2 regions of the Actinoplanes sp. NPDC004185 genome follow, and region 2 is predicted to be linked to the other one. Evidence: riboswitches for the same ligand, from Rfam matches in the RefSeq annotation. Region 2 holds a riboswitch; the other holds the start of a gene.
The links. Region 2 has a riboswitch for thiamine pyrophosphate ahead of ACWEOZ_RS23930 (ECF transporter S component). Riboswitches for the same ligand answer to the same signal wherever they lie in the genome.
Positions count from the first base shown of each region.

Region 1: linked by a shared signal. The riboswitch ahead of thiE (thiamine phosphate synthase) and the one ahead of ACWEOZ_RS23930 (ECF transporter S component) in region 2 are both predicted to bind thiamine pyrophosphate.

Region 1 covers NZ_JBSGFR010000012.1:41,121-48,049, reverse strand. The annotation lists gene ACWEOZ_RS14455 (hypothetical protein) at 1-1,036, opposite strand, end outside; gene ACWEOZ_RS14450 (class I SAM-dependent methyltransferase) at 1,145-1,759, shown strand; gene ACWEOZ_RS14445 (ABC-F family ATP-binding cassette domain-containing protein) at 1,791-3,446, shown strand; gene ACWEOZ_RS14440 (DinB family protein) at 3,457-3,960, opposite strand; TPP riboswitch at 4,114-4,225, shown strand; gene thiE (thiamine phosphate synthase) at 4,240-4,863, shown strand; gene thiO (glycine oxidase ThiO) at 4,860-5,897, shown strand; gene thiS (sulfur carrier protein ThiS) at 5,894-6,091, shown strand; gene ACWEOZ_RS14420 (thiazole synthase) at 6,093-6,833, shown strand; gene ACWEOZ_RS14415 (thiamine phosphate synthase) at 6,827-6,929, shown strand, end outside.
Region 2 covers NZ_JBSGFR010000023.1:131,779-138,707, forward strand. The annotation lists gene ACWEOZ_RS23910 (M48 family metalloprotease) at 1-1,910, opposite strand, end outside; gene ACWEOZ_RS23915 (hypothetical protein) at 1,907-2,392, opposite strand; gene ACWEOZ_RS23920 (energy-coupling factor transporter transmembrane component T family protein) at 2,544-3,347, opposite strand; gene ACWEOZ_RS23925 (ABC transporter ATP-binding protein) at 3,344-4,741, opposite strand; gene ACWEOZ_RS23930 (ECF transporter S component) at 4,833-5,405, opposite strand; TPP riboswitch at 5,479-5,583, opposite strand; gene ACWEOZ_RS23935 (alpha/beta fold hydrolase) at 5,659-6,474, shown strand; gene ACWEOZ_RS23940 (DUF6328 family protein) at 6,522-6,929, shown strand, end outside.

The DNA.
Region 1 (6,929 bases), on a different contig from region 2:
AGTCGTCGAGGAGCGCGCCGAGGTCACCCGTCGTGGCGGTCCGGCACACGCTGTCGCTGTGGGTGAGGTCGACCCGGTAACCCGTATCGCCGGCGGCGAGCCGGACCGTGGGGTCCGGGAACACCTCGCGCTGGGTCAGCGGCTCGGCGTCGACCGCCCGGGAGGCGATGGCCGGCTCGGAGCCGGGGGCGACGGCGGATTCCCGTCCGTCCCCGCGGCGCTGCTCGGCGACGATGAAGAACGCGCTCAGTCCGACGATGGCCAGGACGATCAACGCGGCGAGCCCGCGCATCAGCGTCTGCAGGGCCTGCTGGGGTTCCCGGGGCGCCCGCCGCCGTTGCGGCGTGTGCCGCTGATGGGCGGCGGGGGCCGGCCACTGCCCGCTGCGATGCTGCCGGTGTTGCGGTGTCGCCGGCCGGTCGGTGACCACGGGGTCCGATCCCAGCCATTCGACGGCTGGAGCATCGGCCGGGGACAGGTCGCTCGCCCGAAGGCGGGTCCCGAGGAAGCGGGCTCCCGGAATCCGGGCCCCGGGGATGCGGGTCGCCGGAAGTCCGGCCGCCCGGACCTGGGCGGCCTGGAACTCGGCGGCCAGCCGCACCACGGTCTGCAGTCCGACCTGCCGCAACCGGACCGTCCGCAATCCCGCGGTGTCCCGGCCCGGGTGCTGTCGGCCGGCGTGCCGCGGATCCGACGGATGCCGGTCCGCGTGCCGCGGATCCGGGCAGAGCCGCCCGGAGGACGGCCGGCCCGAGCGCTGCGGGTCCGAGCAATGCCGACCTGGGAACTGCAGGGCCGGGTGCGACAGGTCCTCGCCCCCGAAGGGGCCGGCGACGCCAGCCGTCCGCCCCGGGGCGTGGTGGTCGGCTGCTCGGCCGCCTCGGGTCCGGCGGGCCAGGGCCTGCCTGATGATCGCCTGCCGGGCGCGGGCGTGTCCCGCCTGCGCCTGGCGGACCAGGCCCTGCGGGGTCAGCGACGCGAGTCCGCCCGCCGGGCCGGCGCGGTGGGCGGAGCGGGGGTGCGGATCGCCAGGCATGCAGGCCACGGTAGGAGGGCACCCTGATCGATGGACGCACAGCGTGTGCGGCACCCTCCCGTGGCCTCCCGTCGTTGCGGGCGCGGGCGTTGGGGGAGGATGGGCGGTGTGACCGCCGACCATTACTTCAGCGCCGAGCCCGCCGCGCCCGCCAAGCGGAGCCGTATCGAGTTCACCGCCGCCGGCCGGGCCTACGACCTGGTCGTCGCGGGCGGGGTGTTCTCCGCCGGGCGGCTCGACCCGGGGACCGCCGTCCTGCTGCGCAAGGGCGATCTGCCGACGGCCGCGACCACCGGCACCCTGCTCGACCTCGGCTGCGGCTACGGCCCGATCGCGTGTGTGCTCGCCAGCGAGGCGCCGGAGACCACCGTCTACGCGATCGACGTCAACGCCCGGGCCCGGGAGCTGACCGCGGAGAACGCCGCCGCCCTGGGGCTGGCCGGCCGGGTGCGGGTCGCCGCCCCCGACGAGGTGCCCGACGACGTCACCTTCACGCAGATCTGGAGCAACCCGCCGACCCACGTCGGCAAGGCCGAGCTGCGCGCGCTGATGGAACGCTGGCTGCCCCGGCTCGCGCCCGGCGGGGTCGCCTGGCTGGTGATCAACCGCAACCTCGGTGGTGATTCGCTGCACACCTGGCTCGTCTCGCTGGGCTGGGAAGTGACGCGTACGGCCAGCCAGCGCGGCTTCCGGGTGCTGCGGGTGACCGGAAAAACCGGCTGACCACCGGCGGGTCGTCGGGGAGGATGCCCACGTGGGTTACGTAGACGTGTCAGGGGTCGGATTCGTGCTGCCGGACGGCCGGGAGCTCTTCTCCGACGTGTCGTTCCGGGTCGGCGAGGGTGCGAAGGTGGCGCTCGTCGGGCCGAACGGGGCCGGCAAGACGACGCTGTTGCGGATGGTCGCCGGGGACACCTCGACCCCGATCGGCACCATCGCGCGGGCCGGCGGGCTCGGGGTGATGCGCCAGTTCATCGGGATGATCGGCGACGACCGTACCCTCGAGGACCTGGCCCTGTCGCTGGTCGCGCCGCCGCTGCGGGCCGCCGGCGCGGTCCTGGCCGCGGCCCAGTCCGCGCTGGAGAGCAACCCCGACGCCGAGAAGGCGCAGCTGGCCTACGCCAACGCGATCGCCGGCTGGGGCGAGGCCGGTGGCTACGACGCCGAAGTGCTCTTCGACGTCGTGGCCGTGGCCATCCTCGGCAAGCCGTGGGAGGAGGTCCGGCACCGGCCGGTGCGCACGCTCTCCGGCGGCCAGCAGAAACGCTTCGCGCTCGACCTGCTGCTGCGCGGAGGCGACGAGGTGCTGCTGCTCGACGAGCCGGACAACTTCCTCGACGTGCCCGGCAAGCGCTGGCTCGAGGCGCGGCTCAAGGAGTCGACGAAGTCGGTGCTCTACGTCTCGCACGACCGGGAGCTGCTGGCCCAGACGGCGAGCCGGGTGGTGGCCGTCGAGGGTGGCAGCGCATGGACGCATCCCGGTGGCTTCGCGTCCTGGCACGAGGCCCGCTCCGACCGCCACGAACGGCTGCTGGAGCTGCGCCGACGCTGGGACGAGGAGCACGAGAAGCTGCGCGAGCTGGTCTTCACGCTGAAGAACAAGGCGGCGTACAACGACGGGCTGGCGTCGCGGTATCAGGCGGCGCAGACGCGGCTGCGCAAGTTCGAGGAGGCCGGGCCACCGCCGTTGCCACCCAAGGAGCAGTCGCTGCGGATGAACCTGCGCGGCGGGCGTACGGGCAAGCGCGCGGTGATGTGCACCGGGCTCGAGCTGGAAAATCTGACGTTCCCGTTCGACCTGGAGATCTGGTACGGCGACCGGGTGGCGGTGCTGGGCGCCAACGGCACGGGCAAGTCGCACTTCCTGCGGCTGCTGGCGGCCGGCGGCACCGCCCCTGACGTGGACAACAAGCCGGTCGACGGGGCACCGCTGGCCCACGTGGCCCACAACGGTGTCGCGCGGCTCGGTGCGCGGGTCCGGCCGGGTCACTTCTCGCAGACGCACGACCGGCCGGAGCTGCTGAAACGTACCCTGGTGGAGATTCTCTGGCGGGGTGACGACCACCGTTCCGGGATGGACCGGGCGGGGGCCATGAAGGCCCTGAACCGCTACGAGCTGGCGGCCCAGGGCGATCAGCTCTTCGGCACCCTCTCCGGCGGCCAGCAGGCCCGTTTCCTGGTGCTGCTGCTGGAGCTGTCCGGCGCGACCGTGCTGCTGCTCGACGAGCCCACGGACAACCTGGACCTGGCGTCGGCCGAGGCGCTGGAGGAGGGGCTGCAGGCGTTCGAGGGCACGGTGATCGCGGTGACCCACGACCGCTGGTTCACCCGGGGCTTCGACCGTTTCATCCTCTTCCAGGGCGACGGCGAGGTCGTCGAGACTCCCGAACCGGTCTGGGACGTCCGCTAGCCACCGGCGATCACTCGCCGGTAGCGCCGTCGAGGCGTTCCCGGAGCAGGTCGGCGTGGCCGTTGTGGCGGGCGTACTCCTCGATCATGTGGGTGAGGACGTAGCGCAGCGAGAACGGTTCCGTGCCGTGGTGGCCCACGTCGTCGAGTGATCCGGCGGCGTCCACGATGGACCGGGAGCGGGCACATTCCGCCCGCCAGGCCGCGAACGTCTCCCCGGGGTCGGCGTCATCGGCGTCGAAATCCACGACGCCGGACCCGGGGCGAGCCCAGAGTGGCGCGCAGTCCTCGCCGTTCACCACGGCCCGGAACCAGCTGCGCTCGACCTGCGTGAGGTGCCGCACCAGGCCGAGCAGGGAGAGCCCGGACGGCGCGACGGCCCGCTCGCGGAGCTGGGCCGGGGTCAGCCCGGCGCACTTCATCGCGAGAGTTTCGCGCTGGCGTTGCAGGAAGCCGGTCAGGGTGGCCCGCTCGTCCGCCACCTGCGGCGGTTCACTTCGGGTATCGATGGTCACGACGGTGATCCTGCCCACGCGGGGAACTCGGCGGAAATGAATTTTCTGGGCCCTTTCTCGCAGCGTGCGGGCTCTGAGTCACGACGCGACCACCCACAGTGGAGCGACGCAGGGGTTTACGGGCGGCGGGCCGCGGGGTTACGGTCTGCTCGGAACCAACCCCACGGGAGTCCGGTGCACCGGGCTGAGAGGGGGGCTGTCGCGGCCCCCGACCGTCGAACCTGATCCGGGTCATGCCGGCGCAGGGAGGAGTGTGTTGTGGGCCCTGCCTTTCCGCACCTGCACGTCATCACGGACGCCCGCCCCGGCCGGCAGCCGCTGACCGTCGTGGCCGCCGCCATTGCTGCCGCGCGGCGGCTGGACGCCGGCCACCGCCTGGCGATCCAGGTCCGGGTCGAGGACGACGTCAGCGACCGGGACGCGTACGACCTGGCTGACGCCGTCCTGGAGCTGTGCCGCCCGTACGGGGTGTTGTGCCTGGTCAACGATCGGCTGCACGTGGCCTTGGCGGTCGGCGCGGACGGTGGGCACGTGGGCGCCGCCGATCTGCCGGTGGCGGTGGCCCGCAAGGTCCTCGGGCCGGTGGGCGTGCTCGGCGCGACCTGTCGGGACGTCGCTGCGGCCCGCGCGGCGCGGCGGGCCGGCGCCTCGTATCTCGGGGTCGGTCCCGCCTTCGCCACCACCACCAAGACCGGACTGCCGGCTCCGCTCGGGCCGGACGCGGTGGGGGCGGTTGCCGCGGCCGTACCGGACACCCCGATCGTCGCCATCGGGGGAGTGACCGCCGGCAACGCGCGGTCGCTGCTCGGCGCCGGAGCCGCCGCGGTCGCGGTGGTCGGCGCCGTCGCCGCCGCGGCCGACCCGGGCCGGGCGACCGAGGATCTGCTGCGGGCGCTGGCATGAGCAGCACCGAGGTCACGGTCGTCGGTGGCGGCATCATCGGGCTCTCGATCGCGTGGCGGTGCGCGCAGCGCGGGCTGACGGTGACCGTCCACGACAGCGGCGGCGACGACGGCGCCTGGTACGCGGCCGCGGGCATGCTGGCCCCGGCCGGCGAGGCCGGATTCGGTCAGGAGGCGCTGACCGGGCTCCTGGTCGACTCGGCCGCGCGGTGGCCGGACTTCGCCGCTGAGCTGGGGCGCGAGACCGGCATCGACGTCGGCTACGACACCGTCGGCACCCTGAGCGTCGCCCTGACCGCCGACGACCTCGCCGAGGCGCGACGGCTGTGGGAATACCGCCGTCAGCACGGCCTCGGGGTGAGCCCGCTGCTGCCCAGCGCCATCCGCGAGCTGGAACCGGCTTTATCACCGCGGCTGCGCGGCGGTGCCCACGCTCCCGACGACCGGCAGGTCGATCCGCGGCGGGTCGTCGCAGCGCTGCGGGTCGCCCTGGGCCCGGCGATCGTGCGCGAGCGAGTGGTGGACCTCCCGGCCTCGCGACCCGTGGTGGTCGCGGCGGGATCCGGTACGGCGGCACTGACCCGGCTGCCCGTGCGGCCGGTGAAAGGGCTGGTGCTGCGGCTGCGTGGCGAGCCCGGACTGTTGCGGCACGTGGTCAGCGGCTGGGCCGACGGACGGCACGTCTACCTCGTGCCGCGCGCCGACGGTGAGGTGGTCGTCGGCGCCACCCAGGAGGAACGGGTGGACGCCACGGTGACCGCCGGGCAGGTGCTCGACCTGCTGCGCGCCGCCACCGATCTCGTGCCCGACCTGGGCGAGTGCGAGCTGGTCGAGACGCTCGTCCGGCACCGGCCGGCCACCCCCGACAACGCGCCGCTGCTGGGCGCGTACGGGCCGGGCGTGGTCGTCGCGGCCGGGCACCACCGCAACGGGGTGCTGCTCGCCCCGGTCACCGCCGATCTGATCGCCGAACTGGTGGCGACCGGGAAGTCGGCGCCACAGCTGGACGCGTTCGCACCGGGGAGGTTCGGATGAAGGTCATCGTCAACGGCACCGCCCGCGACGTCGATGTGGTCAGCGTCGAGGGGCTGGTCGAGCAGCTGACCGCTGCCCGGCGCGGCGTCGCGGTCGCCGTCAACGGGGAGGTCGTGCCGCGTTCGTCGTGGCCGGCCGCCCGGCTGCGGGACGGCGACCGGGTCGAGGTTCTCACCGCGGCGCAGGGAGGCTGAGATGTTCGGCGAATCCCGGCTGATCCTGGGCACCGGCGGGGCGGAGAGCCTCGCCGCGCTCGAGGCGGCGATCGTCGCCTCGGGCACCGAAATGGTCACCGTCGCGCTGCGCCGGGTCGACGCCGCGGGTCCCGGTCTGCTGCCGATGCTCGACCGGCTGGGCCTGCGTATCCTGCCCAACACGGCCGGCTGTTACACCGCGACCGACGCTGTGAAGGCCGCCCACCTGGCCCGCGACGCGTTCGAGACGGATCTGGTGAAGCTGGAGGTCATCGGGGACGAGCGGACCCTGCTGCCGGACGGCGTCGAGCTGTTGCGGGCGGCCGAGAGGCTGGTCGCGGACGGGTTCCAGGTGTTGCCGTACACGAGCGACGATCCCATCCTCGCGCGCCGGCTCGCCGACGTCGGATGCGCGGCGGTGATGCCGGCCGGGGCGCCGATCGGGTCGGGACTGGGCATCTCCAACCCCCATCACATCCGGCTCATCCGCGACAGCGTGGACGTGCCGGTGGTGCTGGACGCGGGCATCGGCACCGCCTCGGACGCGGCGCTGGCCATGGAGCTGGGCTGTGACGCCGTACTGATCGCCAGTGCGGTCACCCGGGCCGTCGATCCGGCGCGGATGGCCGCGGCGATGCGGCACGCCGTCGAGGCCGGGCGACTGGCCTTCGGCGCCGGCCGGATCCCCAAGCGCTACCACGCGCTCGCGTCCACATCGGACGAAGGGCGGCCGGCATGGTGATCCCGTCGGGCGTCGTCGTGCTCACCGACCGCCGGCTCGCGGCGCGGCCGCTCGTCGAGGTGGTCGCGGCCGCGGTCCGCGGCGGCGCCGAGTGGG
Region 2 (6,929 bases):
AGCAGCCAGGGGTGAAAGGCGGGATCCCAGCCGGTCACCGCGATGCGTACGGCGAACTGGGCGACCGCCGCGGTCAGGGTGACTCCGGCGGCCGCGGTGAGCGCGCTCGCGAGCCGCGAGGCGGTGGACCGCCCGGCCGGCGCCCGGGCCACCAGCACCACCAGCACGACGGCGCCGGCCAGGGCGGACACCCACCAACGGTGCCAGAGCAGGGGCAGGTCGGCGACCCGGTCCCCGTCCGGTGACTCGCGCAGCACGGTCAGCACCGAGCCGGTGGTCGCGGCGACCACCGCCACCACGGCGAGCAGCCGGAGCGCCGGCCGCGGCGCCGGCCGGGGACGCGGCGCCGACCGGGGACGCGGCGCCGACCGGGCGGCGACCACCGCCAGAGCAGCGACGGTGGCGAACACGACGACCGGCTCGGCATCCGCCAGACCGGCGTCGTACAACACCGCCAGGCGCAGGAAGGTGGGATGCAGCCCGCCGGACCAGGTGACGATCCACTGTACGGCCGCCGGAACGGTCACCGCGGCCACGCCCGCGCCGGCGACGGTCGCCGTGAGCACCGTGCGACGCCGATCGGGGTCCACGCCGTGGGCCAGTGCCACCAGGACGACCGCGGTGCCGGCCAGAGCCAGCATCAGCAGCGGTCCCGTGATCCAGTGGGTGCTCAGGGCGAGCGTGCCCGGGCTGACCGGCAGACCCGGCCCCGGCAGGAAGAACCCGGCAGCCCCACCGACCGCGACCCCGGAGACCGGTGGCCACCACGACGCTCTCGGGTCGGCGGCGTACCGGCGAGTCCAGGCCGGCATCAGCAGGACCGCGACGAGACCGCCCGCGATCGCGAACAACGGCCGGCTCGACGGCCCGGCCCAGCCCACCCAGTGCAGGACCACCTGGTAGACGGGCTGCACAGCGATGAGCAGCACCAGTGCGGTGACCGCTGACGGCAGGAAGCCGCCGTCTATGGTGACCCGAGGCGTATCCAGTGCCCTGACTCGTACCGTCGGGTCCGGATGGACCGACAGCAGCGAGCGCAGCCTCCTGGACGGGCGGCGGCCCTCCGCCGGTACGGCGAGCAGCAGCTCAACGAAAGCACCGGGCCGTCCGCAGCGATCGACGGCGACCCGGTCGGCGGCCAGTTCGCGCAGTCGCAGCACGTGCGCCCGCAGCATCAGCAGGAAGCCGCCCAGCACCACGGCGACGAGAAGGCCGGTGCCGTACCCCGCCGCAGTGTCCCGGCCGGGGACCAGGAACGGCGCCGCGGCACCGGCGGACAGCAGCACGCCGGCCCACCCGGACCACCACGCACCTGCCGCCAGCAGCACATCGCGGGCCCGGACGTGCGCGAGTTCGTGCCGGAGCACCGGTTCCAGCACACCGGCGCCCGCGCAGGCCACGGCGGCCGGCACCACCACCAGCGGGCGCCGGCCACCGGTGGTGAACGGCTGGGTGAAACGCGCGCCGGGTCGCAGCACGTGCAACCGCGGGTGCCGGTCGGCGACACCGTGTTCCCGGCAGAGTCCGGCGAAACACGCCGTCGCTTCGGTCACCGCCGGCCCCGTGGCCTCTCCGGCGGCGCGGACCAGCCTTCGTGTACGCCCGGCGCCCACCACCGCCAGCAGCACGGTCAGGGCGTACGCGGCCACCGCGCCGGCAAGCATGATCAGCGCCCAGGGCAGAGTCACCGGGCGCAGGCATGCGCCGAGCTGCCGGCGGGTCGCCTCCGCCGCGGCGAGGTCGGTCGCCGGCCACAACGTGCCGGCGTCGGTCATGCACGCGTCGAAGAGAGCGTGCTCGCCGATCCCGTACGCCATCGTGGCGATCCAGCCCGCGTTCAGCCCGATGGCGCCGAGCAGCACGAAGAGCAGCCCGTACATCGACCGGAGGTGGCCGGTGGGCCGCCTCATCGCTGGTCCGGGTCCTCGATCGCGCCGTGCACGGCGTCGGCGAGCAGACCGGCCTGCTCGGACGTGAGCCCGAGAGCAAGGCCGTGCCGGCGGCAGGCGTCCCGTAGGCGATCGGCCTGCCCAGCGGTCAGCGGCAGCTGGTGCTGCGCCACGGCTTCCCGTGTCGTCCGGCCACCGCGCCGCCACCGCGGGCGCCGGCCCCACGCGTCGGTGGCGACCGCCCCGAGCACTTCGGTCGCCGCCCCGGTCAGTACTGCGATCACCGCCTCGGTGACCAGCGTGACGTCGACCCCGAGGCCGACAGCTCCGGCTGCGGCCCGGCGGCGGCCACGCTGCCGGGCCAGGTCCTGCCGCTCCCACGCCGCCAGCACGTCGTCGAGGAAGCCGAGTTCCGCCGGGGCGATCCGCTCGACGGCGGAGCGGGTGGCACCCGCGAGGGAGAACGCCGACGCGGGAGCGGAGATGCCGTCCGGATCCTTCACCTGACCGAGTCTGACGGCTGCCCGGCACCGGCGGCTGGCCGCAGGCAGCCCTTCGGGGTCGCCTGATCGGCTCGATCGGCCCCGGTCCGGGACCACCAGTCGGAACACCGACACACAGCTCGGCGACCGGCGGCCTCCGCCGGCGAAGTGCTCAGCCGATGATCGGCCGGAACAGTCCGAGTAGGACGCTGGTGGTCAGGGCGGCCGCCGACACCAGCGTCGCGCCGGCCATCAGGATGGCGTCGGCGCGGCCGAAGGTCTGCCGGCGGGCGTACGTCCTCGGCGTGCCCGCGTCGAAGCCGCGCGCGTCCATCGCCACCGCCAGCCGGCCGCCCCGCCGCAGCGCCCCCACCAGCAGGGCGAAGGCCGTCGACACGAACAGCCGCAGCTTGGCCACCGGGTTGCGTCCGGCGTCGATGCCGCGGGCCCGGCGGGCCAGGCTCAGCATCTGCCATTCCTCGCCGAGCAGCGGCACCAGCCGGAACGCGGCCAGCGCGCCGATCGCGAACCGGGCCGGCGCCCGTACGTTTTGCACCAGGGCGTCGGCGAGGTCGGTGGGGTCGGTGGTGGCGAACACGATGATGCCCGGCAGTGCGATCGCGAAGACCCGCAACACCATGCCCAGTGCGGTGACCAGGACTCCGGTGGTCACCTCGAACGGTCCGAGCGTCGCCACCGTGGCCCCGGTGCGCTCGGCCGCGAACAGCACCAGGGTGATCACGATGCCGCCGGCGGCGAGCACCAGCGGCCAGGCCCGCCGGAACAGGGTGCCGTAGCGCATCCCGAACAGCGGCAGCACCGCCAGCTCGACGGCCAGGGCGATGGTCGGGGTCAGCGGGTCCAGGGTGGCGATCAGCGGCGCGCTGAACAGCAGGGCGGCGGCGAGCTTGGCGACCGGGTTGCGCCGGGCGAGCGGTGCCGTGCCGGCCTCGAAGGTCGGCAGGGTGAGCGTCATGCGGCCCGTTCCAGGCGGTGGACGGAGCCGGCGAGCGCCGCCACGAAATCGTCGTCGTGGGTGACCGCGACGATGCCGTGGCCGTCGTCGCGCAGCCGGGCCAGCAGGTCGACCAGCTCGATCCAGGTGCGCCGGTCCTGGCCGAACGTCGGCTCGTCCAGCACCAGCAGCCGGGGCGCGGTGGCCAGGGCCGTCGCCACGCTCAGGCGCCGGGCTTCGCCACCGGACAACGTGTACGGGTTGGCGCCCGCCAGCTTCTCCAGCCGCAGCCGTTGCAGCAGGTCGTCGACGACCCGGCGGACCTCGGCCTCCGGGCGCCCGATCCGGCGCGGGCCCAGCGCCAGCTCGTCGGCGACCCGGTGGGTGACGAACTGGTGCTCCGGGTCCTGGAAGACCGAGCCGATCCTGGTGGTCAGCTCGGCCGCCCGCCACCGGTGCGGTGCCCCGCCCGGGGCGGCGTCGATCGTGCCCGAGGTGGGTTTGAGCAACCCGCCGAGCAGCAACGCCAGGGTGGACTTGCCCGCGCCGTTGGGGCCGGTCACCGCCAGCACCTCGCCCTCGTGGGCGGCCAGCGTGGTCGGCGCGAGGCGGTTGCGCAGGGAGGCGGCTGTGGCGCGTACCAGAGGGGCACCCGGACCGGTCACGGCCCGGCTGGGGGCGACCGGGTGACCCGGCACCCAGACCCCCTCGTCGGCCAGCCGGTCGCCGTGCGCGGCGAAGACCGCGCCCGGCGGGCCGTCGGCCCGGACCCCGCCGCCCGGCTCCAGCACGACCACCCGGTCGACGAGCGTGAGCGCCTCCGCGACCCGGTGCTCGACGATGATCAGCGTGGTGTCGTCGCCCAGCGCGCGGGCGACCGCGGCCCGGATCAGCGCCGCCCCGGCCGGGTCGAGGTTGGCGGTCGGCTCGTCGAGCAGCAGCAGGCCCGGGCGCAACGCGAGGGTGCCGGCCAGCGCCAGTCGTTGCTGCTCACCGCCGGACAACGCCCCGGTCGGGCGGTCCCGGCCGTAGCCGAAGCCGACCCGGTGCAGCGCCTCGTCGACGCGCGGCCAGATCTCCCCGGCCGGTACGCCCCGGTTCTCCAGCCCGAACGCCACGTCGTCGCCGCTGCGCGACATGACCAGCTGGGTCTGCGGATCCTGGAAGACGATGCCAACCCGCTCGCGGGCCTTGCGCGGGTCGAGCCCGTCGATCTCGACCGTGCCCTCGGACTCGCCGGAATCCTCGGGCAGCAGCCCGGCGAGCGCCGCCAGCAGCGTGGACTTGCCGGCCCCGGACGGCCCGAGCAGCAGCACCCGCTCGCCGTGCGCGACACGCAGGTCGACCCCGCGCACCGCCCACGCCTTACGACCGGCGTGCCGCCACCCGAACCCCCGCAGGACCAGCTCACCCATAGTCAGCCCTCCTTTGTCATGCCCTCATGGCCCTCGCGGTCCCAGCCGTCGCCAGCCGCCGGCAGACGACGCTCGGTGCAATCGGTCATGACTAGACGGCGGCGCGTTCGCGGCCCGAGGCGAAGCGGTCCAGCACGCCGGTCTGGGCCAGCGCCCGGACCAGCAGGATGCTGCCCAGGCCGGCCACCAGCAGGGAGCTGACCGCCGTGATCGCGATGTACGGCAGCCGCAACGTCGCCCACGACATCCCGCCGTACCAGACGAAAGCGTCGTAGACGGACGCGGCGATCCCGGCCGCGGCCGCCGCCAGCGCCGCCACCGGCAGGTTCCACACCCGGTACGCGAACGCGGCGAAGACCAGCTCGGCCGCGGCCGCCTCGATCGGTCCCTGCAGCACCAGCGTCCAGCCCCAGCTCGTGCCGAGCGCGACGGACACCAGGGCGGCCAGGGTCAGCGTGTAGAAGGCGGCGCCCGGCTTGCGGATGACCAGGGCGCCCAGGACGGCCGGCACCAGCCAGACGCCGTACAGGATGGCCCGGCCGGGCAGCGGGATGGCGTCCGCCGGGCCGTTCCAGAGCAGGCCCCAGGCCCAGAAGATGACCCCGAACGCGACCGCGATGATCGAGGCGATGACGATGTCGATGGTGCGCCAACGGTGCTTCATGTGATGTGCCTCCCAGCTCGTACCGGGAGGAGACGCGACGCCGTGGCCGGGGACGTCTCCCGGACATGGCGCGGCTGGAGAAAGACCGAGCTCCCTGCGCTGGCATTACCCAGATCAGGTTCGAGGGTCTGCGGTGTCACCCGCACTCTCAGCGCTGTGCGCTCCCCTGTCGGATTGCTTGTTTGTTTCGGTGCTTGTGTTTCGATGAACGCTAACACCGTACGGGCGTACGGGACAGCGTAGGAGGCGTCACATGCAGATCCAGGCCCGAGGTCTCACCTTCGACGTGTACGAGGGCGGCCCGGCCGACGGTGCACCGGTGCTCCTCCTGCACGGTTTTCCGCAGGACCATCGCGAGTTCGACCTGATCCTGCCCCGGCTGCACGCGGCCGGGCTGCGCACGTACGCCCTCGACCAGCGCGGCTACTCACCCGGCGCGCGCCCCGCCGCGGTCGCCGACTACCGCCTCGACGAGCCGACCGCCGACGCGGTCGCGGTCCTGGACGCGCTCGGGGTCGCCCAGGCGCACGTCATCGGCCACGACTGGGGTGCGCAGGTGGGCTGGCTGCTCGCCGCCCGGCACCCGGACCGGGTCAGCACCCTGACCGCGGTGTCGGTGCCGCACCCGCGCGGGCTCGGCGTCGCCCTGCACAACCAGCCGTCGCAGAAGCTGCGCTTCGCCTACATGGGGGTGTTCCGGTCGCGGGTCGCGGAGCGGCTGCTGCTCGGGGCCGGCGGTACGGCGCTGCGTCAGATGATGCGCCCGATCGGCGCCCGGGCCGGCCTCTACGCCACGGCCATGCGCGAGCCGGGCCGGCTCACCGGCGCGCTGAACTGGTACCGCGCCCTGTCCAGCGGGCAGCTGGCCAAGGTCGGCAAGGTCACCGTGCCGACGACGTACGTGTGGAGCGACGGCGATCCGGTCGTCGGCCAACCGGCCGCGCTGGCCACCGCCACCTGGGTGGAGGCCGACTACCGGTTGGTGACCTTGCGGGGGATCGGCCACTGGATCCCGGAGGAGGCGCCGCGCGCGCTGGCCGACGTGGCGCTGGCCCGCATCGGCGTTTGACGCCGTTCACCTTCGGGCAACCTCTCCTCCACCGAGATGGAGGTTCGATGGCCGCCGAGAAGCGACGGAACAAGCACGAGACCGAGAAGCAGCGGTGGGACCGTAATTTCGCCGACCTGCTGCAGGAGCTGCGCGTGGCCCAGACGGGTGTGCAGATCCTCTTCGCGTTTCTGCTGACTCTGCCCTTCAGCAACGGCTTCCCGAAGACGACCGACTTCCAGAAGGACACCTACATCGTCGCGCTGCTGGCCGCCGCGGCCGCCACCGCGATGATCATCTCGCCGGTGGCGTTCCACCGGGCCTTGTTCCGCCAGGGCCGCAAGCCCGAGCTGGTCCGCTACGCGCACAAGATGGCCACCGGTGGCCTGGCCTTCATGCTCATCTCGATGGTCAGCAGCGTGCTGCTGATCACCGACTATCTGACCAACATCTGGGTCGCGCTGATCCTGACCGGC